2 regions of the Porcibacter vitabionis genome follow, and region 2 is predicted to be linked to the other one. Evidence: predicted binding sites of a transcription regulator. Region 2 holds the regulator's gene; the other holds the start of a gene.
What was found. The regulator NrdR, encoded in region 2, represses ribonucleotide reductase genes. The targets are predictions, from matches to a motif close to CACAANATNTTGTG.
Positions count from the first base shown of each region.

Region 1: nrdD (anaerobic ribonucleoside-triphosphate reductase) is a predicted target of NrdR. The motif match lies at 2,954-2,967, and genes of this name have one in related genera.

Region 1 covers NZ_JBJYZD010000009.1:45,824-50,258, forward strand. Annotated here, with positions in the region: gene nrdG (anaerobic ribonucleoside-triphosphate reductase activating protein) at 1-268, opposite strand, end outside; gene nrdD (anaerobic ribonucleoside-triphosphate reductase) at 490-2,811, opposite strand; gene ACKX2L_RS07870 (purine-nucleoside phosphorylase) at 3,252-4,064, opposite strand; gene ACKX2L_RS07875 (phosphopentomutase) at 4,078-4,435, opposite strand, start outside.
Region 2 covers NZ_JBJYZD010000022.1:3-4,437, forward strand. Annotated here, with positions in the region: gene ychF (redox-regulated ATPase YchF) at 300-1,397, shown strand; gene nrdR (transcriptional regulator NrdR) at 1,450-1,899, shown strand; gene rpiB (ribose 5-phosphate isomerase B) at 1,951-2,418, shown strand; gene efp (elongation factor P) at 2,544-3,101, shown strand; gene ACKX2L_RS11305 (hypothetical protein) at 3,183-3,392, shown strand; gene ACKX2L_RS11310 (aminoglycoside 6-adenylyltransferase AadE) at 3,987-4,435, opposite strand, start outside.

The DNA.
Region 1 (4,435 bases), on a different contig from region 2:
TCCTTTCTACAAGTTTCCGGATCTCGGGCTGATTCTCCGGTTCCATCGGTTCGCCGCCCAGAATGGTAAGGCCGTCGATGTATTCGGGCTTTACAGAATCCACAAGCTCATCCTCAATGGCTTTTGTATAAGGATGTCCATAGGAAAAATTCCAGGTCTCTGCATTAAAGCAGCCCTTACAATGATGGCGGCAGCCGGAAACAAAAAAGGATGTTCTTGCCCCCGGTCCGTTGGCAATATCTGCATAATAGATTTGACCAAAATTCATGGTGTCATTTCTTCTTTCATTTTTCATTCAATAAGCAGCTGAAAGCTACTCGTAAAACCAGGTCTGTATTTCATGATCTCTCTTATCATAGCACAATTTTTTTGACAGAAAAACCCGGCCTTCCGCTTGGGAAGACCGGGACTTTTCACAAAATTCTTGTATGAACTCTCAATGCCAGATCCTTCAGAATGGCATCCTCCGGGATCCAAGAGGAGGCAGTCTTATTTCACAGACGCATTGACATTCATATCCACATCCGAGAATTCCGGATTGGCTACATGCAGAACACGATCCTTGATCTCCTGGGTACGACCCTGGTTCCAGAACTGGGTTCCGATATAACCGCAGGTCCTTCTGGCAACCGACATCTTGCTCTGATCACGGTTTCCGCAGTTGGGGCATTCCCAGACAAGCTTTCCGGAATCATCCTTTACGATTTTGATCTCTCCGTCATATCCGCAGACTTCACAATAGTCCGACTTGGTATTCAGCTCTGCATACATGATATTGTTATAGATATACTTCATGATGGACAGAACCGCAGGGATGTTGCTCTGCATATTGGGAACCTCGACATAGCTGATTGCTCCTCCCGGAGACAGCTTCTGGAACTCGGACTCAAACTTCAGCTTGTGGAAAGCATCAATATTCTCTGTGACATGGACATGATAAGAATTCGTGATGTAATTCTTGTCCGTCACATGAGGAATGATTCCAAAACGCTTCTGCAGACACTTGGCAAACTTATAAGTCGTAGACTCCATCGGTGTGCCATAGAGAGAATAACTGATATTCTCGGCCTTTCTCCACTCGCTGCACTTATCATTCAAGTGCTGCATAACAGAAAGGGCAAAAGGCTTCGCCTCTTCGTCGGTATGGCTCTTTCCGGTCATCTCCATCGTCATCTCATAAAGACCTGCATAACCGAGGCTGATGGTTGAATAGTTTCCGAAGAGAAGGCTGTCGATCTTCTCTCCCTTTCCCAGACGGGCCAGGGCGCCATGCTGCCAGAGGATCGGAGCGACATCCGAAACGGTACCCAAGAGACGCTCATGACGGCAGCGGAGAGCCTTGTGGCAAAGCTCCAGACGCTCATCAAAGATCCGCCAGAACTCATCAAAGCGGTCGGTTCCCTTCTCCTTGGCTTCCTTCACGGCAGAGCAGGCAACGTCCACCAGATTGATGGTGACAACACCCTGATTGAAACGGCCGTAATACTTATGGGCCCCTTCCTTATAATCCTTGGCATGGGACTTATTTCCGGCATTGCAAAGGCCTTCCGGCTGGTCTTCATTGTCCGGTGTCAAGAAGGACCGGCAGCCCATACAGGTATAGACATCACCCTTCAATTGCTTCATGATCTTTGCGGAAATATAGTCCGGGACCATACGCTTTGCAGTACATTTTGCAGCAAGTTTTGTCAGTTCGTAGTACTTGCTGCCCTCTTCGATATTGTCCTCATCCAAAGTATAGATGATCTTGGGGAAAGCCGGTGTAATCCAGACACCCTTCTCATTCTTGATGCCCTGAATTCTCTGACGGAAGACTTCCTTGGCCAGACGTGCCAGATCATCCCTTGTCTGTCCTTCCGGTACTTCATCCAGATAGATAAACATGGTAACGAAAGGTGTCTGTCCATTGGTGGTCATCAGAGTGACCAGTTGATACTGGATGGTCTGAATACCGGATTCGATCTCAGACTGAAGTCTGTGATCCACGATCTTCATGATCTTGTCTTCATCCAGATCATCGCCGATCTCCTTCCGCTCCTCAATGACCTGCTTCTTCAATTTCTGCCGGCTGACATCAACGAAAGGTGCCAGATGTGCCAGAGAGAAAGACTGTCCGCCGTACTGGTTGCTGGCAACCTGAGCGACGATCTGTGTGGTGATATTGCAGGCCGTATAGAAACTCTTCGGCTTCTCGATCATGGTCTCCGAGATCACGGTTCCGTTCTGCAGCATATCCGAAAGATTGATCAGATCACAGTTATGCTCTCTCTGAGCGAAATAGTCTGCATCGTGGAAATGGATGATTCCTTCCTTATGAGCCTTTACAATATCCTCCGGGAGAAGCACACGATTGGTCAGATCCTTACTGACTTCACCGGCCATATAATCACGCTGGGTGGAATTGATGACAGGGTTCTTATTGGAATTCTCCTGTTTTACCTCTTCGTTGGCCTGATCGATCAGAGAAAGGATGCCGTCATCGGTCGTATTGGACTTTCTGGAGAGCTCTCTCTTATAACGATAGCGGACATACTTCTGTGCAACTTCATAACAGCGCATTTCCATGATGCCGGTCTCTACCATGTCCTGGATATCCTCGACATTGACCGCATGAGGAGAGGCAGCAACTCGTTTTGCAATATTCTCGGCAACTGCCATGATCTGATAGTCATTCATCTGATGGATGCCATCAATCTCATGATTGGCCTTACTGATTGCATTGATGATCTTATTGATATCGAAATCGACTTCATTACCGTTTCTCTTGATCACCCGGGTCTTTACATCATCATTTTTCATTGCTTCTGCCATGTTTCTCTTCTCTCCTCCTGCTATTATTGGCCATCTTTATCCGGCACTTTGAATTTTTCTTCCTCTTCCTGGATCCTGTCAGGAATTATCAGAAAACATCTTCAAAAAACAACTAAATATAGTTTGTTTGATTTCTTTTCGACACTATATCTTGTGACAAGCCTTAATATAGTGCAAAACCGGGAGGATTACAAGGACACAAATTGCCGAATTTTTAAAATTGGGTTTTCCCTTATCATAAGACCGCAGGATATGGGGCTTTGTGGAATTGTCGAACTTTTATTCAAAGCTCTGATACCGCCAAAGATCCCCTCATATTTTCCATATCTTGGGCTTTTTTTGTATAATATTACTATATTTTGATTGCAGCGGTGGGAGTTTCATAGCAGTGAAAAGACACGTAGTCACAAATGGGTGGCAGATGCTTCTGCCACCCATTCTTACATATGAGAAACAAGATCCATGACCAGGCGCTCGAACTCATCTTTTGTCCGATCCGCTGTTTCCTGAACCTCTTTATGATTCAGAGGCTGATCCAGGATTCCTGCAGCCATATTGGTTATGCAGGAAATTCCTGCAACCTTAAGGCCCATATGATGGGCAGCTATGGCTTCCACAACGGTACTCATCCCTACTGCATCTCCGCCAAGCATTCTTAACATCCTGATCTCTGCAGGGGTTTCATAATTGGGGCCGGTCAGCTGGACATAGACTCCTTCCCGGATAGCGACCCCCGTCCGCTTTGCCGACTCTCTTATTTTCTCCTGAAGTTCTTCATTGTATACATGACTCATGTCAGGAAATCTGCTTCCAAGTTCGTCAATGTTCCTTCCGATCAGAGGGCTCCTCACAAATGTGGAGATATGATCCTTGATCATCATAAGATCACCCGGCTTGAAATCCGGGTTGATTCCTCCTGCCGCATTGGTCAGAAGAACTTTTTTTGCACCAAGCAATCCCATGAGCCGGACGGGCAGAACAACATCAGTCATATCATACCCCTCATAGTAATGAACTCTCCCGCTCATCACAACGACTTTTCTTCCTGCGAGTTCCCCGAATATGAACTTCCCCTCATGGCCCGCTACCGTTGAAACAGGAAAATGATCGATATCACGATAGCTTACCTCAGCAACAGCTTTCACTTTTTCCTTCAATCCGCCCAGTCCTGAGCCTAAAGTGATTGCAATATCCGGTTCAAAATCGGTCACACGCCTGATGCAGGCACGACTTTTTAAAAGCTTTTCATACATCCGCTTCCTCTTTCTACAATTTTTCCAAAATCGAATGGCCAATTGTATTCTCAGGCATCTTTACGCCAAAATTATCACAGACACTAGCTCCGATCACGGCAAAAGTATCTTCATCCGGAAGCCTTCCTCCCTCTTTGTAAGAAGGAGACCACGCAATAAATGGAACTTTTTCTCTGGTATGATCCGTTCCTGTGTAAGTCGGGTCGTTTCCGTGATCTGCTGTAAGAATGAGAAGGTCATCATCCTTCATAACTCTCATCATATTTTCAAGACCAACATCGAATTTTTCCAGTTCCTGACCATATCCAACCGGATTTCTTCTGTGGCCCCATTGCGCATCAAAATCCACCAGATTTGTAAAGCAAAGTCCT
Region 2 (4,435 bases):
TTCATTTGATGACCTCCATTTGTATGCGGTAATCCCTGTTACCATTTGTCTTTTCCGACTTGTAGTATACAGGTAAATCCACGAACCTACAAATCGGAGGTCATTACATATTGTCTAAAGAATGCTTGATATCAGCGGATTTCAGGCATGCTAAAAATGAAACTACATTGTAAAGAGCCTCTGATTAGTGTATAATACACTAGTTGTTTTAGGGGCTTCTTTAGCTTAGAAAGGAGCCTTAAATGGGAAAACGTGCAAAGCTCATAAAATAAAGACTTTTTAAGGAGATATAAAACATTATGAAACTCGGAATCGTGGGCCTTCCCAATGTAGGGAAAAGTACTCTTTTCAACTCGCTGACCAAAGCCGGCGCACTTGCGGCAAACTATCCTTTTGCTACGATTGATCCGAACGTTGGCATCGTATCCGTACCCGATCATCGCCTGAAGGTCCTGACGGATATGAACCACAGTAAGAAGACCATTCCTGCAACGATTGAATTTGTGGATATTGCCGGCCTTGTCAAGGGAGCAAGTAAGGGCGAGGGCTTGGGAAATCAGTTCCTGGCCAACATTCGTGAGTGCGATGCCATTGTTCATGTGGTACGCTGCTTTGAGAATACCAATATTATTCACGTCGATGGCTCTATCGATGCTCTTCGTGATATCGAGACCATCAATCTGGAACTTCTCTTTTCCGATATGGAGATCCTGGAACGCCGATATTCCAAGATCAAAAAGCAGTCCATTCAGGATAAGAGCCTGAAGCCGGAAGTCGAAATGCTGGAGCGTCTTCGTCCTTTCCTTGAAGATGGAAATATGGCCAAGGCCTTTGAACTTAAGAATGAGGAAGAAGAGGCAGCATTCAAGCAATATAATCTTCTGACAGCAAAGCCTGTGATCTATGCCACCAATGTTTCCGAGGAAGATCTGGCGGATGACGGCGCTTCTAATCAGGAAGTGAAGAAGGTTAGAGAGTATGCAGCCAAGGAGGGCTCCGGTGTCTATGTGGTATCTGCTGAGATCGAAGCCGAGATCTCCGAGCTGGATGATGACGAGCGTGCGGATTTCCTGGCTGATCTCGGCCTGGAAGAGTCCGGCCTGGATAAGATGATCAAGGCTTCTTATGATCTCCTGGGCCTGATCTCATTCCTGACCACAGGAGAGGACGAAACCAGAGCCTGGACTATTAAGAAGGGAACCAAAGCACCTCAGGCTGCCGGAAAGATTCACAGCGATTTCGAGAGGGGCTTCATTTGTGCCGAAGTATGTGCCTACAGCGACCTGGAGCGGCTGGGCAGTATGTCTGCCTGCAAGGAGGCCGGCCTGCTTCGCCTGGAAGGTAAGGACTATGTCGTTTCTGACGGCGATGTCATCACCTTCCGTTTCAATGTATGATTGATTCAATATTTCTGTTTTACCATTATCAACTTACGAGGATCCTTAAACGATGAAATGTCCATTTTGCGGAAATAATGATACCAGTGTGATTGATTCCCGGCCGGCGGACGACAATACATCCATACGCCGCCGTCGTTCCTGCGAGAAATGCGGCAAGCGATTCACGACCTACGAGAAGGTCGAGACCATTCCCCTTATTGTCATTAAGAAGGACAATAACCGCGAGCAATATGACCGTTCGAAAATCGAGAAGGGCGTTCTCCTTTCCTGCCACAAACGGCCGGTTTCCGCGGATCAGATCCGCGAACTGGTAGACAGCGTGGAGAAGGAAATCTTCAGCCGCGAGGAGCGGGAGGTTGCAAGTTCTGAGATCGGCGAACTTGTTATGAAAGAATTGAAGTCTCTGGATTCTGTTGCTTATGTCCGCTTTGCGTCGATTTATAAGGAATTCAAGGACGTGGATACTTTCATGGAGGAACTGAAGAAGCTGCAGGATTGAGCATTCGTTCTTTAAGGGGAAATATAGACCAATACGGGAGAGGAGAAGAAATTGAAAATCGCAATCGGAAATGATCATGCTGCTGTAGAGATGAAGCAGGAAATTCAGGCTTATCTCGAAGAAAAGGGCTATGAGGTGATTAATTTCGGAACGGATACCAAGGAGAGCTGCAATTATCCGGAATATGGATGGAAAGTGGCAGAGGCTGTAAAGAACGGTCAGGCGGATCAGGGGGTTTTGATCTGCGGAACCGGTATCGGGATCAGTCTGGCTGCCAATAAGGTTCCCGGGATCCGGGCAGCGGTATGCTCCGAGCCGGTTTCGGCAAGGCTTGCCAAGCAGCATAATAATGCGAATATCATTGCTTTTGGAGCAAGAATTGTCGGTTTAGAAGAAGCCAAAGCAATCGTAGATGCCTTTCTGGAAGCTGACTTTTTGGGCGGTCGTCATGCAAAGCGAGTGGATATGATTACAGAGATCGAGGAGAAGTATTGCAGCAGAGCAGGTAAAAATGATTGAAAATTTTATCGAATTACTGTAGAATAGATTAGTAATCGTGCGTATTGCTAAGAATAAACCGAGATGGTCAATTCGGACGGATACGTCCTGAGAATAAAAATGTGTGTTTTAAGGAGGAAAATCAGATGATTTCAGCCGGCGATTTTAAGAACGGTATTACACTTGAGTGGGAGGGCAAGATCTGGCAGATCGTAGAGTTCCAGCATGTTAAGCCCGGTAAGGGTGCAGCTTTCGTACGTACAAAGCTGAAGAACATCATCGATGGCGGTGTTCGTGAGACCACTTTCCGTCCGACCGAGAAGTTCCCTACTGCCCGTATCGATCGTAAGGATTATACCTATCTCTACAAGGATGGGGATACCTATAACTTCATGGATGCAGAGACCTATGATCAGATCTCTCTGACTGCTGATGAAGTTGGCAACACTCTTGATTTCGTTAAGGAAAACGAGACCGTTAAACTGGATTCCTACAACGGTAATGTATTCGCTGTTGAACCTCCTCTTTTCGTAGAACTTGAGATCACAGAGACGGAGCCTGGCGTTAAGGGAAATACTGCAACGAACGCAACCAAGCCGGCAACTGTTGAGACCGGAGCACAGGTTTATGTACCTCTGTTCGTAAATACCGGCGATAAGATCAAGATCGATACCCGTACCGGTGAGTATCTGTCTCGTGCATAATAGTAACAGGATCTAATCATTTGACGTGGGCTGCCTTTCTTAAGAAGGGCGGCCGGCGTCTTTCTTTTTCGAGGCATGAAAATGGCAGAAGACTTTTGTAAATTGCCCTTATCTGAACTTCTTCAGGATCGGTCTATATTTCATATCTTCGATGAGGAATTTCAGAAAGCAGGCTGGCTGGATGTGACTGCACTATTGAACTCAGAGAGCCGGATCCAGGATCTTTATGATGATAAAACGGTACCGGCTGAGGTGCTGGATCGGATCGTGGAACAGGTGAAGGCCCTGTAGTTTGCACAGAATATTAGGTCAGTTTACAAGGAACTACACGCAGACCGTGAAACGGGCTGCTGACAACAAACGGCGGTATGCTCCCGGAGAGGGCAGCATACCGCCTGTTTTGTTGTCCGGGGTTTCCAAAGGGGTGCCCCCTTTGGCACACGACTTTGCTTGCAAAGTGTAGTGTGTTATACCTGCTGGCGTGGCTGACGGGGGAAACGGGGTGCGGTGCTTCTTGCGCCCCGTTTGCTCCGGCAGGAAAACAGGCTGAATTTTTGCGAATGGGAATGAGCAAAAAATCGGCCTGTTTTCAGAGAACGGCGGCAGGTATATGAAAGCCCCCGTCCCTCGTCCTACGCTCCGACTTGTGGACAAAGTGTCCCGAAGTTGTGGCCACACTCCCGGAAAAGTAGCAGGACAGCGGGCAACCGTCAAGGCTGAAATGAACGGGGTTACACCCGGCCTTGACCGCCGCCCGCCGCCCCGCTGGATGGGTGGACAAGGCGGCCAATCCCTCAAAGTGCTTGTCCGCGCTCTTTCTGATTTTGAGGTATTCAGTTTTTCAAAATTGAATAATCAAAATAAATTTTTTCGATTGAAAAAATTTTATTTGTTATCATCTTCAATGCCATATTTTTTCTTTTGCCGAATCACATAATTACTGATTTTTTCATCATATAGTGGATACTGGTAATCCAACTGGCATGCCACTTCTGACGAAACCTCCCGGAACAATGCCATACATTGTTCAAAGGATTCCCACATATGGGGATAGGAATCCATATTATAAGTGGACATAAGTCGTTCCCACAATTCCTCTGGGACATATTGCTTCATAAATTTATAGTTTTTTCCCAAACTGAAATGAAATCCCTGTTTGATACCAATCAGCCAGGAAATCATGCGAAGCAATTCTTTTCGTACTATATCATTCATATGGTCAATAGCAAAAAGAATTTCTTTGCGGCATAAGCCCTTTACTACATATGTTGTAGTATTCCAAAATTCATTACAGCAATCGTCAAACATTCTTTGAGTAGGCTTCTGCAAGTGGT